Linked DNA regions of Peribacillus sp. FSL E2-0218. The protein of the gene in region 2 interacts with the protein of the main gene of each other region in a pairwise test. Links are inferred from orthologs where the notes say so. Each region holds a gene or a part of one and is shown on either strand. Other genes may lie near its edges. The genes, in order: MHI53_RS01575, MHI53_RS10900, pknB and hprK.

Evidence for each region.
Region 1: the proteins of MHI53_RS10900 (region 2) and MHI53_RS01575 interact in binary tests that used the Bacillus subtilis proteins (3 or more experiments, as listed by UniProt). The link is inferred for Peribacillus sp. FSL E2-0218 from one-to-one orthologs.
Region 3: the proteins of MHI53_RS10900 (region 2) and pknB interact in binary tests that used the Bacillus subtilis proteins (3 or more experiments, as listed by UniProt). The link is inferred for Peribacillus sp. FSL E2-0218 from one-to-one orthologs.
Region 4: the proteins of MHI53_RS10900 (region 2) and hprK interact in binary tests that used the Bacillus subtilis proteins (3 or more experiments, as listed by UniProt). The link is inferred for Peribacillus sp. FSL E2-0218 from one-to-one orthologs.

The regions. Positions count from the first base shown.
Region 1 is NZ_CP150304.1:314,026-317,612, reverse strand. What follows is about bases 348-3,180. They hold MHI53_RS01575 (anti-sigma regulatory factor), read right to left. Parts: upstream 2,049-3,180; coding sequence 1,647-2,048; downstream 348-1,646. Other genes in these bases: MHI53_RS01565 (RsbT co-antagonist protein RsbRA), read right to left, coding at 2,411-3,180; MHI53_RS01570 (STAS domain-containing protein), read right to left, coding at 2,052-2,408; MHI53_RS01580 (PP2C family protein-serine/threonine phosphatase), read right to left, coding at 628-1,638; MHI53_RS01585 (anti-sigma factor antagonist), read right to left, coding at 348-568. Also shown: anti-sigma B factor RsbW, read right to left, coding at 1-239; more of MHI53_RS01585, read right to left, coding at 236-347; more of MHI53_RS01565, read right to left, coding at 3,181-3,238. UniProt on the Bacillus subtilis protein: Provides the crucial link between the upstream module (communication of environmental stress) and the downstream module (integration of the environmental signals with signals of energy stress) that compose the signal transduction pathway controlling the sigma-B factor.
Region 2 is NZ_CP150304.1:2,247,430-2,253,217, forward strand. What follows is about bases 1,820-4,547. They hold MHI53_RS10900 (protein kinase), read right to left. Parts: upstream 3,713-4,547; coding sequence 2,927-3,712; downstream 1,820-2,926. Other genes in these bases: MHI53_RS10885 (cobyric acid synthase), read left to right, coding at 1,820-2,243; MHI53_RS10890 (HU family DNA-binding protein), read left to right, coding at 2,328-2,600; MHI53_RS10895 (hypothetical protein), read left to right, coding at 2,763-2,930. In the rest of the region: more of MHI53_RS10885, read left to right, coding at 714-1,819; MHI53_RS10905 (4-hydroxyphenylacetate 3-hydroxylase N-terminal domain-containing protein), read left to right, coding at 4,615-5,788.
Region 3 is NZ_CP150304.1:1,663,763-1,669,791, reverse strand. The notes cover bases 874-3,842. They hold pknB (Stk1 family PASTA domain-containing Ser/Thr kinase), read right to left. Parts: upstream 3,386-3,842; coding sequence 1,361-3,385; downstream 874-1,360. Other genes in these bases: MHI53_RS08025 (Stp1/IreP family PP2C-type Ser/Thr phosphatase), read right to left, coding at 3,391-3,842; rsgA (ribosome small subunit-dependent GTPase A), read right to left, coding at 874-1,337. In the rest of the region: rpe (ribulose-phosphate 3-epimerase), read right to left, coding at 1-454; more of rsgA, read right to left, coding at 456-873; more of MHI53_RS08025, read right to left, coding at 3,843-4,140; 23S rRNA (adenine(2503)-C(2))-methyltransferase RlmN, read right to left, coding at 4,146-5,240; 16S rRNA (cytosine(967)-C(5))-methyltransferase RsmB, read right to left, coding at 5,240-6,029. UniProt on the Bacillus subtilis protein: Protein kinase that is responsible for triggering spore germination in response to muropeptides, signaling bacteria to exit dormancy.
Region 4 is NZ_CP150304.1:4,845,263-4,851,154, forward strand. The notes cover bases 1,901-4,732. They hold hprK (HPr(Ser) kinase/phosphatase), read right to left. Parts: upstream 3,869-4,732; coding sequence 2,933-3,868; downstream 1,901-2,932. Other genes in these bases: MHI53_RS23520 (nucleoside recognition domain-containing protein), read right to left, coding at 1,901-2,068; lgt (prolipoprotein diacylglyceryl transferase), read right to left, coding at 2,096-2,908; MHI53_RS23535 (iron chaperone), read right to left, coding at 4,183-4,554. Outside these bases: MHI53_RS23510 (acyltransferase), read right to left, coding at 1-469; pyrophosphatase PpaX, read right to left, coding at 466-1,134; more of MHI53_RS23520, read right to left, coding at 1,124-1,900; MHI53_RS23540 (DUF4097 domain-containing protein), read right to left, coding at 4,810-5,892. UniProt on the Bacillus subtilis protein: Catalyzes the ATP- as well as the pyrophosphate-dependent phosphorylation of 'Ser-45' in HPr, a phosphocarrier protein of the phosphoenolpyruvate-dependent sugar phosphotransferase system (PTS).

The DNA.
Region 1 (3,587 bases), 1.9 Mb from region 2 along the record:
ACCTCCAAGCGGTCTGGATAAAGGCCGAAACTGACCTTCACTTCCCCTTTTTCCGAATCCTTATACGCATGCTGCACTGCATTTGTACAAGCTTCACTTGTAGCGATCTTCAAATCCTCGATTTCCTCATACGCAAATCCCATACGGCTTCCTATTCCAGAAAGTGTTAAACGAATGACACCGATGAACTCTGGTTTTGCAGGTATTTTCATTTCGATGTAATCATATACTTGACTCATTCTAACCCACCCTCTGTACCACTTTTTATATCAATGATATCTGCAAGACCTGTAATATCAAATAAACGTCGCAGCCTTTCCGATAAACCAACTAAAGTGAATTCGCCATTATTCGCACGCACGCTTTTGAATGCACCGACAAACACTCCAAGACCCGTGCTATCCATGTAGGAAACTTCAGTCAAATCGATGGTGATCTTGACGTTGTCCCGTTCCGATATCGGGAATAGTGACTCCCTTAACTTCGGCGCAGTGTAAGCATCGATTTCACCTTTTAATTTCACTATAAATTCAGTATTCAATTCATTGACATCTACTGTTATATTCATCCTTGACCCACCTCTTCAAATCCTCTTCATTCTTATATCTATACCCAGAGAAAAAAAAGCTAAACATTTGATTTCAAAATTATTAAGGTGAAATCATCCCTTAGCTGGAAGTTCTGCATTTTCTCCAATTGCTTATATATATTATTCACCATTTCCTGGGCTTGTAGATGCATATTCTTCTTAATGAAACCAATAATTGTGTCCCTTTCTATAAATCCATCATTCGTCCGGCATTCCGTCACTCCATCAGATAATAAGATGATCATGTCCCCACGGTTCACCGTCTTTTCATATTGGCGGTACCTCGTCTTCTTATCGACTCCAAGCAAAAGACCTTTCGCATCCAAATCACTGAAAGTCCCTGAAGCGGCGTCATAATAAAAACCCGGTTCATGGCCAGCCGAAGCATAGGAGAATTTCCTGTCATGCGGATCATATAACCCATAGAACATCGTTATGAACATGCTCGGATCGACGTTATGCTCAACCACACGGTTCAAACTCTCAAGCACACTGTTCGGTTCATGCCGGTGCTCAGGAAGACTATCCATGGCATATTTGATCATGGACATGCACAAGGCCGCAGGGATCCCTTTGCCGATGACATCTGCTATCCCCACTCCGATCCGCTCATTTTCATCTTGGACGAAGTGATAATAATCTCCATTCATCTGTCTGGCAGGAACACTTATCGCCCCAATTTCAAGAGACTTTATATCGGGTATTTCCGTTTCCAAAAGGGTATGCTGCACGTTTGCCGCAATTTCTATTTCCGTTTTCAATTCCTGCTGTTGATGTCTGAGGCTTTGATGTTCACGGTAGGCAATTCCATATCCCATCATGACTTCAAGCAGGAAATCGAAAGAATCCATCACTTTCCCAGGTAAATCGGGGTAAAGTTCCATTAAGTTATTTTTATGCATACTGATGATTTCTTCTGGAGATATATTGTATTTAATATGTAGGCGGCTAATCTTTTGCCCTTGATAGAGTGCCTGCTCATTTTGGTCTTTAAGATAAGTAGAAAGCGCCTCATGATACTTTTTCTCCATGTTCTCCCTATTATCCATAGTCCCCCCTAACGGAGCCATTTCGTAGCGACAATCGTAGTCCCTTCACCTGGTGTCGATTCGATATCGAATTCATCCATCAAGCGCTTGGCACCAGGAAGCCCTGCACCCAATCCCCCTGAAGTGGTATACCCATCTTCCATGACTCTGCGGATGTCCTCAATTCCAGGCCCCTGGTCCTCTGCAATGATTTTCAATCCTGACTTCCCGTTTTGGTTAAGCTTTTCTATGCTTACACTGCCTTGTCCGGCATATAGGTAAATATTTCGGGCCAATTCGCTTATAGCCGTGGTGATCCTTGCCTGGTCGACAGTGCCGAACCCCAGCTCTTTAGCGACATTTCTTCCTAGCTGCCTTGCAGCTACAATGTCCCATTCATTAATTATTTTTACGCAGGATTGGAACTCCATTCTTTAATCCCCCAATTCCTGTTGTAATTTCTCCAGGCCCTTCTCTAAATCTAATGCTGTCATGACATCATCGAGACTGATTCCAAGTTCGATCAATGTTATTGCAACAGCTGGCTGGATTCCCGTAATTACAACCTTTGCCCCCATAAGCTTAGACATACTAAAAACATCGCCTAATACCTTTGCGATAAAAGAATCAATAAAATCTATTGAGGTAATATCTATGACAACGCCATTCGCGCTCGTTTCATGAATCTTATGCAACAAGTCCTCTTGAAATTGAAGGGCGGTCACATCATCCAATTCCCACTGTATCGAGACTAACAAGCAGTCATAAAGCTTTAATATCGGAATCCTCATCCTTATCCCTCCACCTCTACGATCTTGCGGCTCGTTAATTCCAACGCGACTTCTATTCCTTTTTTCAATGTGTTTTTGGTAATCACTTCATTTAGGTTAATCCCAAGATTAACGATGGTTTGGGCTATTTCCGGCCGTATGCCGCATAGGATGCATTTAGCTCCAACCAAACGGACCGCTTCCGCTGCCTGAATGATATGATGTGCAACCATCGTATCCACTACCGGTACACCCGTTATATCAATGAGGACGACTTCGGATCTATGCTGTACCACGCCGGTCAAGAGGTTTTCCATTATCTGTTTGGCGCGCTCCGTATCAATGGTGCCGATCAGCGGCATGACCGTAATACCCTCCAATACAGGAATGAGCGGTGCTGAAAGCTCCTGCAAGGCTATCTTCTGCATCGACACCGTTCTTTCCCAGGTTTGCGTATATATATTGACGATTTCATTGTTTATCGGTGTGGCCCACTTATCCAAATGATTAACAAGATTGACTTGATTATCCGGAGTCACCAGACCCTTTTCCACCATTCCATTAATGACAATCAACGTGAATTTATGAAGTCCTTCGTTGACGAATGTAAGAGGCCATCCCAATTGGACGACTTTCTCGGCAAAATCCGAAAGCTTCAATGTGAATTCCTTGTTCTTACTATCTACATTCGTGATGATCATATCGATAAATTCACTGCTCGTTTGCGTGAACATACGATCAGAAACAACTTTTAGCAGTCTTTCGTCCGTACTTTCCTTCATGATATCCATCCACTCAGTCAGGATGTAATCTTGATTTTGCTTAATAAAATCGTAAACCAATTGATTCATAATATCCTCCCATTCTAACACAATTGCTATGTTTTCCTGTCCTCGTCACAAGGATGTTAACTAACTGTAATGATGTTTCCATCTAGCCTTTCCATAGGTTTCCCCCTGGCACTTTCGTTTTCACTTTAACTATTTACAACATAACTTTATACCCGTTATCCGTTTAAAAAAACATATTTCAAGGAAAACATCACAACCCCGCCCTAATGACGCACCGCTCCAGACGGGTTTGATTGTACACTATTTTTATTCGTCAATTTTTTCATATTTCCTGCTCTAATGACCCATTATCACAAAACGGGGTACGCCCCCCCCTTATTTCAATCATAAAAAAAACGCGATTCCCTTA
Region 2 (5,788 bases):
GCTTGTTGAGTTTTCCCAACAAGCAGGGGCTTTGTTTTATTAAAAGAATCTAGCCCCAAATTAGGCATCCAGCCTACATCAAGATAGCCGGTGCATTAGAGTTAAGGACCTTCCTCAGCAACATACGAATTGACGAATTTCGTCATATTTGCGACAGTTAATAAAAAGGAGGCGGCTTTTCATTTTCCCCACTGCAAATCTTCCCCAACCAATTTCATTAGTACCGGCAATATATCTGCTTAACATTTGCAAATAACTTACCAAACATGCAGCCGATTCCTTTGTTTTCGTTGCTAAAATTTCCGGTTAGAGGGGCTACCAGAGATGGACGGAAGCGTATGAACCATGTTCCCGAGCATTGAAATGGTCAAATCGATGCCATTTATCATCGTTGTGCTCCTATATACAATCAATGTGAACGTCTATAGGCAAATGAATGAGTGATGCGAAATGAATTTTTCTGATATATACTGGAAATAACAGATGCAAAAAAAGACGAAACAGGCATCTATTGTTCAGGCTCTGGAAAGGTTCATATATAAGTTCCTGGACTGAAGCTGTCTTGCCACTGGCGTATGATCATTGACGACATCTGTAATGGTTCGGCATAGGCAAGTGGCCATTACAGGTAAGAAGGCGTGACGGTGCTTATGAAGGTGAAAATGGGGTATCATCGGCGTGTAGTCAAAGACTTGAGGTATAGGGGGACTGAAATGAAGGCACGATCGATCATGATACAGGGAACGGCTTCTGATGTAGGGAAAAGCTTGATTAGTACGGCACTTTGCCGAATTTTTGCCAATAAAGGGTACCGTGTCGTTCCATTCAAATCGCAAAACATGGCCTTGAATTCTTATGTAACCGTGGAAGGCGGTGAAATAGGACGGGCCCAAGGAGTGCAAGCAGAAGCGGCAAGGATCGTGGCAACCTCCGATATGAATCCCATTTTGCTGAAGCCAAAACGGGATATGGTTTCGGAGGTCATCGTCCACGGAAAACATTTTCTTGATATGAATGCCATGAACTATCGAAATCAGTTTGTTCAAGAGGCGATGCCGATCATTCGAAAGTCAGTCAAAAAACTGCAGCAGGAATACGACATCATCGTTCTTGAAGGAGCAGGCAGCCCTGCGGAAATTAACCTTAAAGACCGGGATATTGCCAATATGCGGATGGCCCACCTTGCGGATGCCGCTGTCATTTTAGTGGCCGATATCGATCGTGGCGGAGTATTTGCGTCCATCATCGGGACACTCGCCTTATTGGATGATGATGAACGTGATCGTGTAAAGGGAATCATCATCAATAAATTTCGCGGCATACGTGAATTACTGGACGACGGCATCGAATGGCTGGAAAAGGAAACCGGGATCCCAGTCCTCGGGGTGTTACCTTATTTAGACGTGAACATCGAAGCGGAGGATTCGCTGGCACTATCATCCTTACGTTTCAAAAAGCCTGAAAAGGGTGAATTCCCCATCGATGTAGCGGTTTTGAGATTCCCGCACATCTCCAATTTTACCGACCTGGACCCTTTTTTCGATGAACCGGGAGTGGGTGTCAGGCTTGTCGGAAATATCCATGAATTAGGAAATCCAGACCTTCTTATCTTGCCTGGCACAAAAAATACGATCGAAGATTTAGAATGGATGAAGCGTGCGGGAATGGATGGTGCCATTAAAGAGCTGCGTGAGCTTGGAACGGTCATTGTTGGAATATGCGGCGGTTTTCAAATGCTCGGGACGAACCTCTTCGATCCCGACGCGGTCGAAGGTAAGGGGGAAAACGCAGAAGGTCTTTCACTTCTGTCCGTGGAAACCATTTTTCAAGCGGAAAAGAAGACCGTGCAAATGGAAGGTGTCCTTGCTTCAGGGATTATGGAAGGCGAAATGAAGCTGGGCGGCTACGAGATTCATTTAGGTCAAACGACTTTGGATCCACAAGTACAGCCCTTTCTTTTATTGAAGGATGGAAGAAAGGATGGGGCCATATCGGCGGACCAGAAGGTTTTCGGCACATATCTTCATGGCATATTCCATAATCGCCTATTTACGAGATTAATGGTTAACCAAATACGACGGAGCAAGGGGCTGGATGAAGTGATGGAAAACATTCAAAGCGACTCAGAGCATCGGGAGGAGGCTTATAATCTCTTGGCCTCCCACTTGGAAGAAAACATTGATATGGATACCATCTATCAATGGCTGGAACTTGAATCAATGGAGGATCAAACTTTTAATTAGCCTTATTAAGTGACAGACGCATAGAAGATATGTTATGTTGTCTTCTCTACATATTTTTTAAGAAAAAAAGGATGAGGTGTTCATATGAATAAAACAGAATTAGTAAGCAGTGTGGCAGCACAAGCTGAATTGACAAAAGACGATGCAAAAAAAGTGGTGGATGCATTATTTGAAACGATCACGTCTACACTTGCTAAAGAAGAGAAAATCCAATTAGTTGGTTTTGGTACATTTGAAGTGCGTGACCGTGCAGCTCGTACTGGAAGAAACCCGCAAACCGGTGAAGAAATTCAAATTGCAGCAAGCAAAGTACCCGCTTTTAAAGCAGGTAAAGAATTAAAAGAAGCTGTAAAATAATAGATGAACGCAAAAAAACCTGGCGCTGTAAAGTCGTCAGGTTTTTTTTTGGTGCTCCAATGAATGAAAAAAACTTATAGTACATATTAATGAGGTTTATACTGTGACTATGTTAGGCTAAATGAATAACAGGCTTTAAATCCAAAAAAAGAGGTGAAAGATATGTTGAAGAAAATAATGAAAAAGATCAAACAATTTTCCCAAGGCAGCAGTGAGCGAAGACATGGCCATTACCGCAGGGGCAGCAGCAGCAGCAGCCGGGGGTATAAGCGATCTCCCTTGAGCGGCAGTGACCGCTACAAGAGAAGAGGACGCGGCAGCAGCAGCTAATTCAAGGCCTTGGAATATAATGCAGCCTTCAGGTCAATGGCAATTTCTTCGATATCCGAATATGGCTCTTGGATGCTTAATAGCCTTTTCAGGATATGCACCGTTTCTTTTTCTAACGAAAGCTCTTCTGTCCAAGGAAGGGTTTTTTTGTTTTTGGCGGTATACGTCGTATAAAGGACATATAGGAGTATTTCCCCCAAATCATAAAAATCCTGCCGTTTCATTTCCAAAACAAGTTCATCCGTGATATCTGTCGAAACGAATCGTTTGGACAACCCAAAGTCTATTAAAATGGGCTGATGGTTCTGCAGCAGTATATTTGGTATCCGTATATCTTGATGGACAATTTCATGGTCATGCAAATAAGCTACCAATCCCGCCAGCTCAGCAAGGAAAAGCAGGGCTTCCTTCTCAGTGAACGTTTCATGATTGTAGAAAATATGGTCTTCCAAATTATCTCCTTCAATGAATTCCATCACAAAATAAACATTTTCGCGGTGCGTGAATTCCTCGTGAAATGTGGGGATGCTTTCATGGTCCAGGGCTTGTAATATGGAGATTTCCTGTTCGAACTGTTCAAGATCTTTTTTGCTGCGGCGTTTGCTTTTCCGGAGCTGTTTGATCACGATTTGTTCATTCGCTTGCCAATCCTTGCAAAGATAAACGATACCGTAGCTTCCTTTTCCGATGACAGTGGTGATTTCGTAGCGGTTATGTAAAACGACTCCTTTTTTTAAGGGCTTATCCACAAAAAATTGATAGATTTTTCTAATGGTACGCAAAATTGAAACGTCCCTCACCCCTTTCATGCATTCTAATAATGACCATTTAAAAATGAATCATGGCTAGTGTACCACTGAATGATGAAAATGAGGTAATGTAAGAGATGATATGGTTTTAGAAATCAGTAAAACAACGGTAATTACAAGCTTCGAAAAAACTCGCGAGTAAAGTGATTGGATTCGAGGGCAAACTACCAACTTTCACTAGTATATGTCACCAATTATTAAGAAATCTTCCAAATTGACGAGTGATTGCCCAAGGTCAACAGTAAAACAATCAAACTAACGAGTTAACGTCCTGTTACACGATAATTCATCATGTAAAAAAGCTTTTAAAATTTTTTTCAAGATTTCATAATGTGAAATTTAACAAATTTTTTTATTTTTTACATTTAATATAATGATCTCATAATAAAAGCGTAGGAGGTGAAAGGATGAATGGGCACGAGTTGAGAAATGGTTTGGATGAACTCCCATTCGGAGACCCGATAGTGAGCTGCTTTGTGGGAAATTCCAAAAGGGCATGACTGTAAATCCATTTACTTCGGCTTCCCTGGACCGCCGCTTGCTTTAGTATTCATTCATAAAGAAGCAAAAGCCTGCACTAGCATTAAAAATAAATCTTTTACCATCAATAATTTGTCAGATGAACAAGAATCCCCATTGCATGGAAATCTGCAGGAAGCCCGCTTAAGATTGATGGGGGGAATGAAGGATTTCACCATAAATAAATGGTAATGCTGCCTGGCCGGAATGCAAACATGGAGAGAGTATGACGCTGGTGATCATGTACTGTTCAAAGGTGAAATACAGGAGATATTCTTTGATCATTTGGAAGCGCTTACTTTTTTATCGAGTGAAAATGGAAGCTACAAATCAATTTGTAAGTTAGGGGAGAATTTATGGGGATTAAAACCGGCGCAGACTATATTAATAGAATTAAATCCAGAAAGCCAGAAGTCTGGCTTGGTGGAAGAGTAATTGAAGATATTCATAATGAGCCAATTTTTAAACAGCCGATACAAGAAATTGCAAAGCTTTATGACATTCAACATGATCCGGAATATCAAGATGATATCACCCATATTTGCAATGAAACCGGAGAACGTGTTAACAATGCTTTTTTATTCCCGAAGACAGCGGAGGATTTGCAGAAAAGAAGTAAATTATTTGAAGTGTACGCCAGGATGACATATGGACTAATGGGGAGAACGCCGGACTTTTTAAATGTCGTGATCACTTCCATGGCACATAATTCCTGGTTTCTTGATCAATACAACAAAGACTGGTCTAAGAACATCCATGATTATTATACCTATATTCGTGACAACGACCTTTTCTTGACGCATGCAATCATTAATCCTCAAAATGATCGAAGCAAGCAATCTCATGAACAAAAGGAAATATATACCCACTTAGGGACAGTTGAGGAAAAAGAAGAAGGAATACTGGTCCGCGGTGCAAAAATGTTAGCCACACTTGCACCCATTACAGATGAAGTGATTATCTATTCTTTCCCAGGCTTCCTACCTGGGGATGAACGTCATGCGGTGGCCTTTGCACTGCCGATTGATACACCTGGACTTCGTATAATTTGCCGGGAACCAATGCAGGACGGAACACGCTCGATATTTGATCATCCTCTGGCCTCCCGCTATGAGGAAATGGACGCTCTGCTAGTATTCAATGATGTCTTGGTTCCTTGGGATCGTGTCTTCTTATACAACAATGTGGAGGCTGCAAACCGCTTGTATCCAATGACGGGAATCGCCGAACAGCCTGCTCACCAATCTGGGGTGCGTGGATATATTAAATTGGCGTTTGCCGTTGAAGTCGCTTGTAAAGTGGCAGACTCCATCGGGGTTGATGGATTCCTGCATGTTCAGCGTGATTTGGGTGAACTTGTGCAATCTGTCGAAGTCATCCGTTCACTGCTCCGGGTAGCCGAATATGAGTATGCGATTAATGAATACGGTGAGGCTCGCCCAAATCCGGATGCATTGGAAACGATTCGTGGTTTCCTTCCTGAGATGTATCCCCGTGCCATCGAGATTATCCAGACCATCGGAGCTGGCG
Region 3 (6,029 bases), 580 kb from region 2 along the record:
ATACGGATGTGATGAACTTTTGCCCGCCGAAGCCTGGGTTAACCGTCATCAACAGCACCATATCAATATCTTCGATTATAGGTTGGAGCAAGGACGCTGGCGTGGCTGGATTAAGCACCACCCCTGCCTTGAGGCCGAATGATTTAATTAACTGGATCGTTCGGTGCAGATGCGTACAGGCCTCTGCATGCACCGTTATATAGTCGGCTCCAGCTTTTGCGAACGCCTCGATATAACGGTCCGGTTGTTCGATCATAAGATGAACGTCTAGCGGCAGTTTAGTCACAGGCCGAATGGCTTCCACTATTAACGGTCCGATGGTAATATTCGGAACGAACTGCCCATCCATGACATCCACATGAATAAAATCCGCCCCGCCTCTTTCCACATCAAGGATTTCTTCTCCCAATTTTGCAAAGTCTGCTGATAAAATCGAAGGTGCAATTTTAACCATTTCAATACCTCGGCTTTCTATCTCTGATTTCTTCCAGGAATTGCATATAATGCTCATAGCGATATTGCGGGATTTCCCCGGAAGCGACCGCTTCCTTCACGGCACACCTCGGTTCTTTATCGTGCAAACAAGCCCTGAACTTACAGTCCTCTCCATGCTTATGCATTTCGGGGAAGCAATAGGATAGCCGTTCAGCTTCCATTTCCATGAATTCGAGTGAACTGAAACCAGGCGTATCCGCGACAAGGCCGGAGCCGATATGAATCAATTCTACATGACGCGTAGTATGTTTCCCCCGTCCAAGATGTGACGAAATGTCATCCGTCTTTAAAGCCAGTTCAGGGTTGATTGCGTTTAGCAAAGACGATTTTCCAACTCCTGACTGACCGGCAAATACACTCGTTTTCCCCTCTAAATAAGGAACAAGTTCTTCAATGCCTCCTGTGGTAACCGAGGATGTTTCCAATACCGTATACCCAAGTTTGCGATAATCATTGATGTACTGTGTCAATTTCGTCCGGGTTTCAGAAGTGACCAAGTCCAGTTTCGTCACGACGATAATGGGCTCGATTTCGTTATCTTCGATCAATACGAGGAAACGATCGAGCAGCGCCGGACTGAAGTCAGGTTCCACTGCCGAAAAGACGAGGATGGCTTGATCTACATTTGAAATTTGCGGACGGATCAATTCATTCTTTCGCGGTTTTATTTCGGTAACGGTCCCATCGGTTTTATTTTCCGCCTGGAACACCACATAATCACCAACGAGCGGAGTTACCTTATTTTTCCTGAACACGCCCCGTCCGCGGCATTGAAAAACTTCTTCCCCATCAAGCACATAATAAAATCCGCTAAGTGCTTTAATAATTTTTCCTTCGGGCATAGCCACACTCCTAATTTATATATTTAGTCGGGATAAGAGACAGCTTTGTCGATGATGACCTGATTGTCCCTCATGACTTTATAGCCTGCTTTCTTATCCTGGGAAACCGTCAATTCGATCGTTCGCTTGGCATCTTCCACGATAAAGAATGATTCCTTAGGCTCCGTCATGCTATTATTGATATCCTCAATGAAAATTTGCACTTTTTGCGCTTTGCCAGGTTCAACTGGATCATATTCAATCTTGATTTTCTCCGTTACGGTCTTGGGGGGGATCTCTTCTTTCCCTTTTGAGACGATGACTTTCACCGTACTGCCTTTTTCCACCTTAGTACCCGGTTCAGGCGACTGGGAAATGACCAGTCCCTTCTCGACGGAATCATCGTATACCTCTTCTTCCACATCGATCTTTATTCCGCTTTCATTGGAATAATCATTTAGGCCGGCTTCATTGAACCCCTTGAGATTTTTCAGGCTCAATAAATCTTCCCCTTTGCTTACAGTTAACTCAAGTTCCGTTTCGGAAGCGACGATTTCAGTTGCGCCCGATGGCGTCTGATCTATGATGGTACCGGCAGCACTTTGATCAAATTTGTAGGTCACGATCGTGTTTTTGAATCCCATATTATCAAGCAGGGATTTAATATCCGAGTAATTCCGGCCTTCATAGTTGGAAAGCGATATCGTTTCTTTACCTACACTTTGATAGATATCGACCTTTGCACCTGCCTTGACGGTTTTCCCTTCCTTCGGGTTGGTTTTGATCACCAGTCCCGCTTCAACCTCTTCATCCTCGATCTCAATGGTTTCTCCGACGACCAAATCCAGATTAAGCAAATCAGTAATTGCATCATCCAATTCCTTCCCTTTAAGGTCAGGGATCGTCACTTCCTTCGGGCCCAAAAGGGATGGTCCTAACGTGACAGATAAGACAGCAAGCAGTGCGAGGACTAAAAAGATGGTTACCAAAATAGCTGGCATTCTCTTCCGTTTTTTGTCCTTTTGTTTCGTCTTCATTTTTTGTTTTTTCTGTTTCTTTTGTTTTTTGTTCACTTTCATGGCTTCGACCGAGTCATCTTCAGCATCGTCTGCATAGACTGCCGTATTTTTCTCCGGCCCTCTTATAATCGTCTCATCAATACTCGAGAGCTGATCATCCGTGATGACAGGTATCGCTTTCGTTGCATCATGGTCTTCCGGTATCGTAAAGGGCTGCTCATTTGAACGCTCAGGATTCAACGACGTACGAATGTCATCTTCCATTGAATCTACGCTTTCATATCGGTAATATGAATCCTTCGCTGTCGCCCTCAAAATAATATTTTCTACACTCTGGGGTATTTCAGGGTTCCACCGTTTGGGCGAAGGGGTTTCCGATTGTAAATGTTTAAGCGCTATCGACACGGCTGATTCACCGGAAAAAGGCAATCTACCCGTCAGCAATTCAAACATGACGATGCCAAGGGAGTATATATCCGATTTCTTATTGGCCATGCCGCCCCTTGCCTGTTCCGGAGATAAGTAATGGACGGAACCCAAGACGGCGTTCGTCTGAGTAATGTTGGTTGCACTCAAGGCCAAGGCAATTCCAAAGTCTGTTATCTTGACAGTTCCTTCTTTATCGATCAATATGTTCTGTGGCTTGATGTCACGATGGATGATCCCATTATGGTGGGCATGGGAAATCGCTGCCGTAATCTGCTTCATGATATCCAAGGCTTCATCAACTGGAATCGGATAATATTTTTGTATGTATTGCTTAAGTGTAAAGCCGTCCACATATTCCATGACGATATAATAGATGGCATCTTCTTCTCCAACATCATAAATACTTACGATATTGGGATGGGCCAAACTGGTTGCCGATTGAGCTTCCCGGTTGAAGCGCTTGATGAATTCTTCGTCATTGTTGAAGTCCATGCGAAGGATTTTCAACGCAACATCCCTATCCAAAATCATATCCCTTGCAAGGTAAACATTCGCCATGCCACCGCCGCCGACCATCTCGATCAGTTTATAACGGCCGTTGATTCTTCTGCCAATCAACATTCAATTCACCTGCTTTCGCTTTCATCAGTAAATTGAACAAGCACAAGGGTGATATTATCTTCCCCACCGTAGTGATTGGCCTTGTCTATTAATGATTTTGCCTTTTCTTCAAGAGGCTGCCCATTTGTAACCGTTTCTTCAAGCTCCTGTTCATTCACTTTATTCGTTAGTCCATCCGAACAAAGCAACAATAAATCACTTTCTTCGAAAATGACCGTCGTGATGTCCATTTCAACTTGCTTTTCCGTTCCCAAGGCTCGTAATAAAACATTTTTTCGTGGATGGTTCTCGGCATCTTCCTTCGAAATCTGCCCGGAACGGACCAATTCGTTAACGAGTGAATGATCTTCCGTAACCTGTTTAAAGCCACTCTCATTGTACAAATAACATCGACTGTCCCCGATATTGGCGATGGTCGCAAATGTATCAGTACATATTGCAGCAACAACGGTGGTCCCCATACCCTTACACTCTGTATGTGACTCGGCATATTCAAAAAGCGAATGATTGACCAAGAAGATTTGCTGTTTTAGCCACTCCTCGGCATCATTTGCCGTTTCGATCCCGCCGGATTCCTCCCATCCCTTTTTCAAAAGGTCAATCGTCATCGCACTTGCCACATCCCCGGCACGGTGGCCGCCCATGCCATCTGCAACGATGGCAAGGCGAACGCCTTCCGAGTTTTTAAAGATTCCGCCATTATCTTCATTATGCTGCCGGACTTTTCCACGGTCTGTTTTAAATATCGCCCTCAATAGGGTCACCTCGTCTCTTCTTTGCGCTCCTTGGCCCGAAGCTGGCCGCAGGCTGCGTCGATATCACTGCCTTGTTCCCTTCGGATCGTCACATTGATACCGCGCTTTTTCAATGTTTTTTCAAACTCAAAAATCTGATCCCGAGGTGTACGTACATAGTTGCGTTCCGGTACATAGTTAACCGGAATTAAGTTGACATGGCATTTGATCCCGCTTATTAAATTGGCTAATTCTTCGGCGTGTTCGACTGTATCATTTTCCCCGCCGAATAGACCATATTCAAAACTTACACGGCGCCCTGTTTTTTCAGTATAGTATTTTATGGCTTCAATCAAGTCGGGAAGTTTGTAAGCCTTGTTGATTGGCATCAATTTACTTCTCAATTCCGTGTTTGGTGCATGCAGGGAAACCGCAAAGTTGATTTGCATGCTCTCTTCTGCAAATTTATAGATTTTAGGAATGATCCCGCTTGTAGAAACGGTAATATGACGGGCCCCGATATTCAAGCCTTTTTCATGATTTATATTCTTCAAGAATGACATCATATTATCGTAGTTATCGAACGGTTCCCCGATTCCCATGATGACGACTGAGCTGACACGTTCTTCCACTTCGTCAAGTGCTTGCTGCACTTTAACGACTTGGGCAACTATTTCGCCTGCTTCAAGGTTTCGCTTCAATCCACCCAGTGTCGATGCACAGAAGGTACAACCAATTCTACAACCAACCTGTGTTGTCACGCAAATGGAGTTTCCGTATTCGTGGCGCATCAATACCGTTTCAATCGAATATCCATCATGGAGTTCAAATAAGAACTTCATCGTTCCATCATTTGACGTTTGCTGGATCAGCGTTTTCAAGGTAGTGAAGGTAAAATGTGATTCCAGCTTATCGCGTAAAGATTTCGATAGGTTGGACATATCTTCAAAGCTGGAGACGCGCTTTTTATAAAGCCAATCGTATACTTGCTCGGCCCGGAAAGCCTTCTCGCCATTTTGAATGATCCATTCTTTAATTTGGTGAAGCTCCAATGAATAGATGGATGGTTTTTCTGGTGTTGTGTCTTTTCTTACTCTGGATGATTTGGTTATTTCTGCCATTACAGCACCTTCTTTCTAAAACTCGCAATAAAGAATCCGTCACTGCTAAAATATTGCGGAAAAACTTGCAGCGTATTGCCCTCGATAAACGGCTGAACGCTCTCGGGCATTCTTTCTGACAGCGATGGATCGCTCTCGAAATCCGGGTGGTCTTGCAAAAACGACATGGCCACTTGGTCATTTTCTTCCCTATCCACCGTGCATGTGCTATATACTAAACGTCCGCCTTGCTTTACCAGCGGTGCGGCAGCTTCCAATAATTGCTTTTGTATACTTGAGAGTTTCATTATATCATCTTTTGTTTTTGTGTACTTTACATCAGGCTTCCGGCGCATGACTCCCAACCCTGAACACGGAGCATCGATCAAGACCCGGTCGAACCCTTCTTTATTGAAGTGTTCCTGCACTTTCCTGCTATCGAGTGCCATAGTCTTGATGTTGTTCCTCAGTTTTAGCCGCTCTGCCTGCTCCTTGATGAGCTTGACTTTATGCTCATGAAGATCCAGCGCATAGACTTGTCCAGTCGTCAGACCTTCTGCAATATGGGTCGTTTTCCCTCCAGGAGCAGCACAGCAATCGAGAACAGCATCATTATCATTTGCCCCCAAAGCATGAGCAACAAGCATCGAGCTTTCGTCCTGGATCGACAGGTAGCCTAGTTTATAACTTTCTGAATGGGCAAGATTGCCTCTATAGCTGACGATGGCTTCGGGGACGACTTCACTTGCTTCGACGTCATATCCCTCTTCCCTTAATATGCTCATTAATTCATTGCGGGAAATCTTCTTT
Region 4 (5,892 bases), 2.6 Mb from region 2 along the record:
TGACCTTCATTGGATTGCCTCCGACGAAAGCCCCCTCCGGGACATCCTTATGGACAAGAGTTCCTGCCGAGACAATCGCCCCATCACCAATGGTCAGGCCCGGAAGAATGGTCGAATTGGCCCCAATGAGCACTTCATCCCCAATAATCACTTCTCCCAGACGATATTCCCTAATTAAATATTCATGGGCAAGGATCGTCGTATTGTAACCAATGACTGTATTCTTACCCACTGATATTTTCTCCGGAAACATCACATCAGGCATGACCATCAAGGCAAAGGAAGTATGCTTTCCGACCTTCATTTGCAAAAATGTCCTGTAAAGCCAATTCTTCATGCCTAGAAATGGTGTATAACGGGCTAGCTGGATCACGATAAAGTTCTTTACCACCTTCCAGAAGGGAACCGTCTTGTACACATGCCATAATGAGTTAGCCCCTTCAACTGGATGGCGGGTCGTGCGTCTCATCTTTTAGCCTCCGTGAGGTTTTCAATCTCGACGATATTCAGGAGATCAGCCATATTTTCAAGCATATAATCCGGTTGATGACTCTCCAGATACTCCCGGCCTTTAATCGACCAGGCCACTCCTGCCGTTTTTGTACCTGCATTCTTCCCGCCCAGGATATCATGATAGCTGTCGCCAACCATGATCGCTTCTTCAGGAACAGAGCCAAGCTGATTGAGCGCCTTTACTAGTGGCTCTGGATCAGGCTTTGCGTTTTCCACATCATCCAGCGTGACCACGACTTCAAAAAACTGATCAAGATTGCTTAGTCGCAGTCCCTTTTCGACGACATCGCGTTTCTTCGTCGTAACGACCGCCAATTTATAGCCGGCCTGCTTCAACGTTTGGACGGTTTCATAGACTCCGTCAAACTGTGTCACGAGGGCATCATGGTTCTTCCAGTTATGTTCGCGATAGAAAGCGATCATTTCCTTCACCCGCTCCGGGTCAATCGACGTAAACGTATCGGTCAAGGTCGGACCGATAAATGGAATGATATCCTCCCGCTTGAACTGACCGGGACAAAAATGGTTTAACGTTTCAGTAAAAGATGCAATGATCAACTCATTTGTATTGATCAAAGTGCCGTCAAGATCGAATAATAATGTATTTATGTTACTGCTCATATACAGCTTCCTTTCTCTGTACACTGTCAGACCGATTCCAAATATACGCAACGACCATCGTTAGAACGATGGCGGTGAGCAACCGAATAACTAACAACGGCAAGACCGGAATGCCCAGTGGGATGAAAATTAATGTGTCTTCAACGACAGCATGACAGGCCACTAAAAAGATGAAGGCAATGGTCATATCCTTCTTCGAGACGTTGTCTTCTTTCGCTGCTTGGATCATTACGCCTGCCCCATATGCCAAGCCGAGGGTAAGCCCTGTAACGAATGGCATGGAAGCATTCTGCTTCATGCCCAGCACTTTCATGAACGGAGCGAGTGCTTTCGAGAAGGCTTCCAGCCATTTTAAATCTTTCATGATTTGAACCACGACCATAAGCGGAATCACGATGAACGCAAGCTGGGCGATGCCGGAAAGTGCCTGAACGACGCCGTGAATAAGGATTGCGCCCATTCCGTTAACCTCGGCCGTTTCCCCGATGGCCATCCCTTGAGCCATTTCTGATCCGCCATGCCAAACAAGGTTAATGACGATAGCTGACAAGAGAGCAAGCCCGATCCGGACTGTCAGGATGATCCACAGCTTGACTCCGGTTTTCATCGCCACGCCTGATTCAATCAATAAATTATGTGAAAATGATAGCATCATCGCGATGATGAATACTTCTTTCACGGTCAGATCGAGCGTCAAGATACCGGCAATCGCAGCATATAGGTTCAGGAAATTCCCTAATACGAGCGGTATCGCAGCGTCCCCTGGAAGACCGATGAGATTCATCAGGGGCGCTATCACCCCGATGATCCACGGCAATACAGGCGTAAATTGAAGCACGGTGACGATCAGCGTGACCGGAAATATCACCTTGCCCAACGACCAGGTTGTATTCAAGCCAGAAAGAAGCCCCTTTTTAACCGAATTCCCTATCACTATGTCCTCTCCCCTTACTGTTGATCCCTATGCATCCATATATCTTTTGTCGGCTTTCCCGCTTACCCTTCGATAAATGATAAGGGCTAAGGCTGCAGCTACCAAAGCGATGGAGATCACTTGTGCGATTCGCAGTGACTCCGTCAGCATCAAGCTATCCGTCCGCAAGCTTTCGATGAAAAAACGGCCGACTGAATACCATAATACATAGGTCAAAAAGAGCTCTCCCCTGCGCAAGTTCACTTTTCGCAGACTTAAAAGGATGATGACCCCGATGATATTCCAAAGCGATTCATACAAAAAGGTCGGGTGATAATACGTACCATTTATGTACATTTGATTAATGATGAATTCCGGCAAGTGCATATTTTCCAGGAAGGACCTCGTTACCTCTCCGCCATGGGCCTCTTGATTCATGAAATTACCCCAGCGCCCAATCGCCTGCCCCAGCAATAGGCTCGGAGCGGCAATATCGACCAGCTTCCAAAACGAGACCTTCTTCACCTTGGCAAAAACGATAGTGGTCAGCACCGATCCAATTAGTGCACCGTGAATGGCAATTCCGCCATTCCATATTTTTATGATATCCCCTGGGTTTTGTGAATAGTACTCCCACTGGAAAATGACATAATAAATGCGGGCACAGATGATGGCGACCGGGACGGCAAACAAAATCAAATCCGTAAAGATTTCCTTATCAAGACCTCTTCGCTCCGATTCCCTCAAAGCAATGATAAGTCCCAATAACACACCGAACCCGATGATCAGTCCATACCAGTGAACCTGGATCGGTCCAAGATCGATCGCAATCGGATTCAGCGGCTGTATTCCTTGTTCCATTATGACCCCTCTTTTCCATACCGTTTAAAATTCTTCAAGTTCCGGATCGGCAATCGCATGATTCAAGCGATCCGAAAATTGTTCTGCCGCATTGACCCCCATCTTCTTCAGGCGATAATTCATGGCTGCCACTTCAATGATGACGGCTAAATTTCGACCTGGACGAACAGGTACGGTTATTTTCGTAACTTCCGTATCGATGATCTTCATTTTTTCTTCATCAAGGCCTACACGATCATATTGCTTGTTTTTTTCCCATAGCTCCAAGCTGATGACGATTGATATCTTCTTATTGCTGCGGACTGCGCCAGCCCCAAACAGCGTCATGACATTGATGATTCCCAAGCCTCTTATTTCAAGAAGGTGTTCAATTAAATCCGGGGCGTTCCCGACCAATGTATCCTGGTCTTCCTGGCGGATTTCAACACAATCGTCAGCGACGAGGCGATGCCCCCGTTTCACTAATTCCAGGGCCGTCTCACTTTTCCCCACACCGCTTTTCCCGGTAATCAAAACACCTAAGCCATATATATCGACCAATACACCATGAACGGCCGTGGTCGGTGCCAACTTGCTTTCAAGAAAATTGGTCAGACGGCTGTATAACCGTGTTGTCTTCATATTCGATTTCATTACGGGAACCGATTCCCGCTCAGAAGCTTCAATCAACTCCTGCGGCACTTCCTGACCGCGGGTGATGATGATGCCTGGAGTAAAGTCCCTGCACAGCTCTTCCATTCTCTGTACACGATCCGCTTCATTCAGGCGATTAAAAAAGGACATCTCCGTCATTCCTAAAAGCTGGACCCGATCGGCAGGATAATAATCAAAAAAACCGGCTATTTCAAGACCTGGACGAGATAAATCACTTGTGACGATCGGTCGGTTAATTCCTTCTTCCCCACTGATGAGCTCTAGACCCAACGCTTCAACGATATCCTTTGTACGGACTTTTGCCATATATCTTTCCTCCTTCTGGAGCGATGCTGTTTTTCGAGATACTTTTACTATTTTAGCATTTTTCTGTTAATAACCAAACAAAGCATGATCTTATTTAACGTTTTTTTTGTTTCACTTAACTTTCAAACGAAAAAGGCCCGCAAGCGTACGGGATGATTCAAAGTGCCGGTCTGGAATACGGTTTGAATAAAACGATGAAACAATAGAAAAGAGCCACACATTCTGAAAAAAGCCTGAACGGAATGTGTGGGTATCCTGATAAAATGACTAGATATGGTTGGGTACGATTAAAGCGACCGAACCGAGGAGGTGTTTCATTTCCGCCAAAAAGTTGAACAGTCTGCCTTATCCATAATGTTAAACTCGATCATTTTCTCTAGTAATGCAAAATCAACCGGACCATCCCACCGGATACGTACCAACTGCTTTGTATGATCATAGCCAGCCTCTACAATTTCATTGGAAAAATGATTAATCCCTGCCGTTTCAGGGGCTACTGCCAGATGATGTTTAGCTACGCTAAAGCCGATAATATATGTGCCATGATCGGTGAACATAGGCTGATTCCACGCAATCTTCGGGGTTAAGTTTGGGAATGTCCCACTTACCCAAGCCAAAACCTCTTCCGTTCGCACCCTATGCTCTGGGTTAGCGATATTGTCCAAATACTCAGAAAAAACGTCCATATCCTTCTCTCCTTTCTAAAAAAATCTTATACGCCCTGCCGCATCGGTCAGTAAGAATCACCAGAGTCCGCAGGCTTTTTATAGATTTTAAGTTGCTCTTGCAGATGCAAGAGTGGTCACTTTACTATCACTGGCAACGATCCTTTAGACAATCATATCCAACGGTCCGGCACGGTGCAACCTTATTTCAACCCGATCCCCAGAGTCCCCATCTCGATCTAAAAAGCCCGCCAATTCGAATTGGCGGGCTTTTCATCAGGAAACCGTGATCGCTGCAGTTTTTGTTTCTGCAAACACGTGAAGCAAAGGAACCTCTTCTTTAACCGTCTTGAACTTAAGAACCTTTTGGACAACATCACTTTTCTCCTCGATGATGGTCATCCCTTCCAGGGTCACGTTAAAACTGCCCAAATTGGATTTCAGCTCTCCTTCAATCGCCTTACCCGGCGGCAGGTTCAGCTGGACCTTTCCAGTAATTGACTTCGCATGTATGGAATCGCAATCCATTCCTGAATTATGACAAACGATTTCGCCATTGAATGTTTGGACATCCAATTTCTTGAAGTATCCATCAGCTTTAATCGCGCCGTTTAAAGTCTCCGCTTCCAGGTCAGTAAAGTTCGTATCTGATATGGTGATCGTCCCGTTACCGGTTTCCAGTACACACGAATCACCATTACCTTGCAGGATATGAATCGCTCCATTCGCGGTTTTGGCTTTAAGGTTCTCTGATTTCAAGGACTCAGTCGTGATGGCACCATTGAACATTCTTACCTGTATGTCCTCATACTCCTTCCTGGGGATATACATCATCGTATCGACCTTCACCGCTTTTTCGCTGACCTTGAATGTGATCTTTCCATCCTTAATCGAAAAATCCACTTCATCCAGGAAACTTTTTCTCGCAGCTTCGATATCTTCCACCCGGTATACCTTTGCCTGACATTCAACCCGGACATCCTGCTGATCCCAAGTCGCGATTTTTATTCTTCCATTTGCTATATCGACATCCACTTCGTTCAGGAAATCATAATCATGCTGAAAAATATGGCTGACTTCCACTGATTTGCCGAAGTTGAAATCAAGGTCGGTATCTTTTATTTTCTTAAAAGCACTCTCAACGAAATCAAGAATCTTATCTTTCGATGACTGGATATTCTTCTTAAACGTATCCTGAGTGCTTCCTTCACTTTTCTTTTCCACGACTACAGTCGATAATTCATTTTGCAGTACCTGCCCTTTTGCTTCACTTTCCTGACTGGCTTTCTCCAATTCTTCCAATAGGCCCATGGCTTCGTCCGCGGATAGCTTTCCATCCTGAATCATTTCTAGAATCTT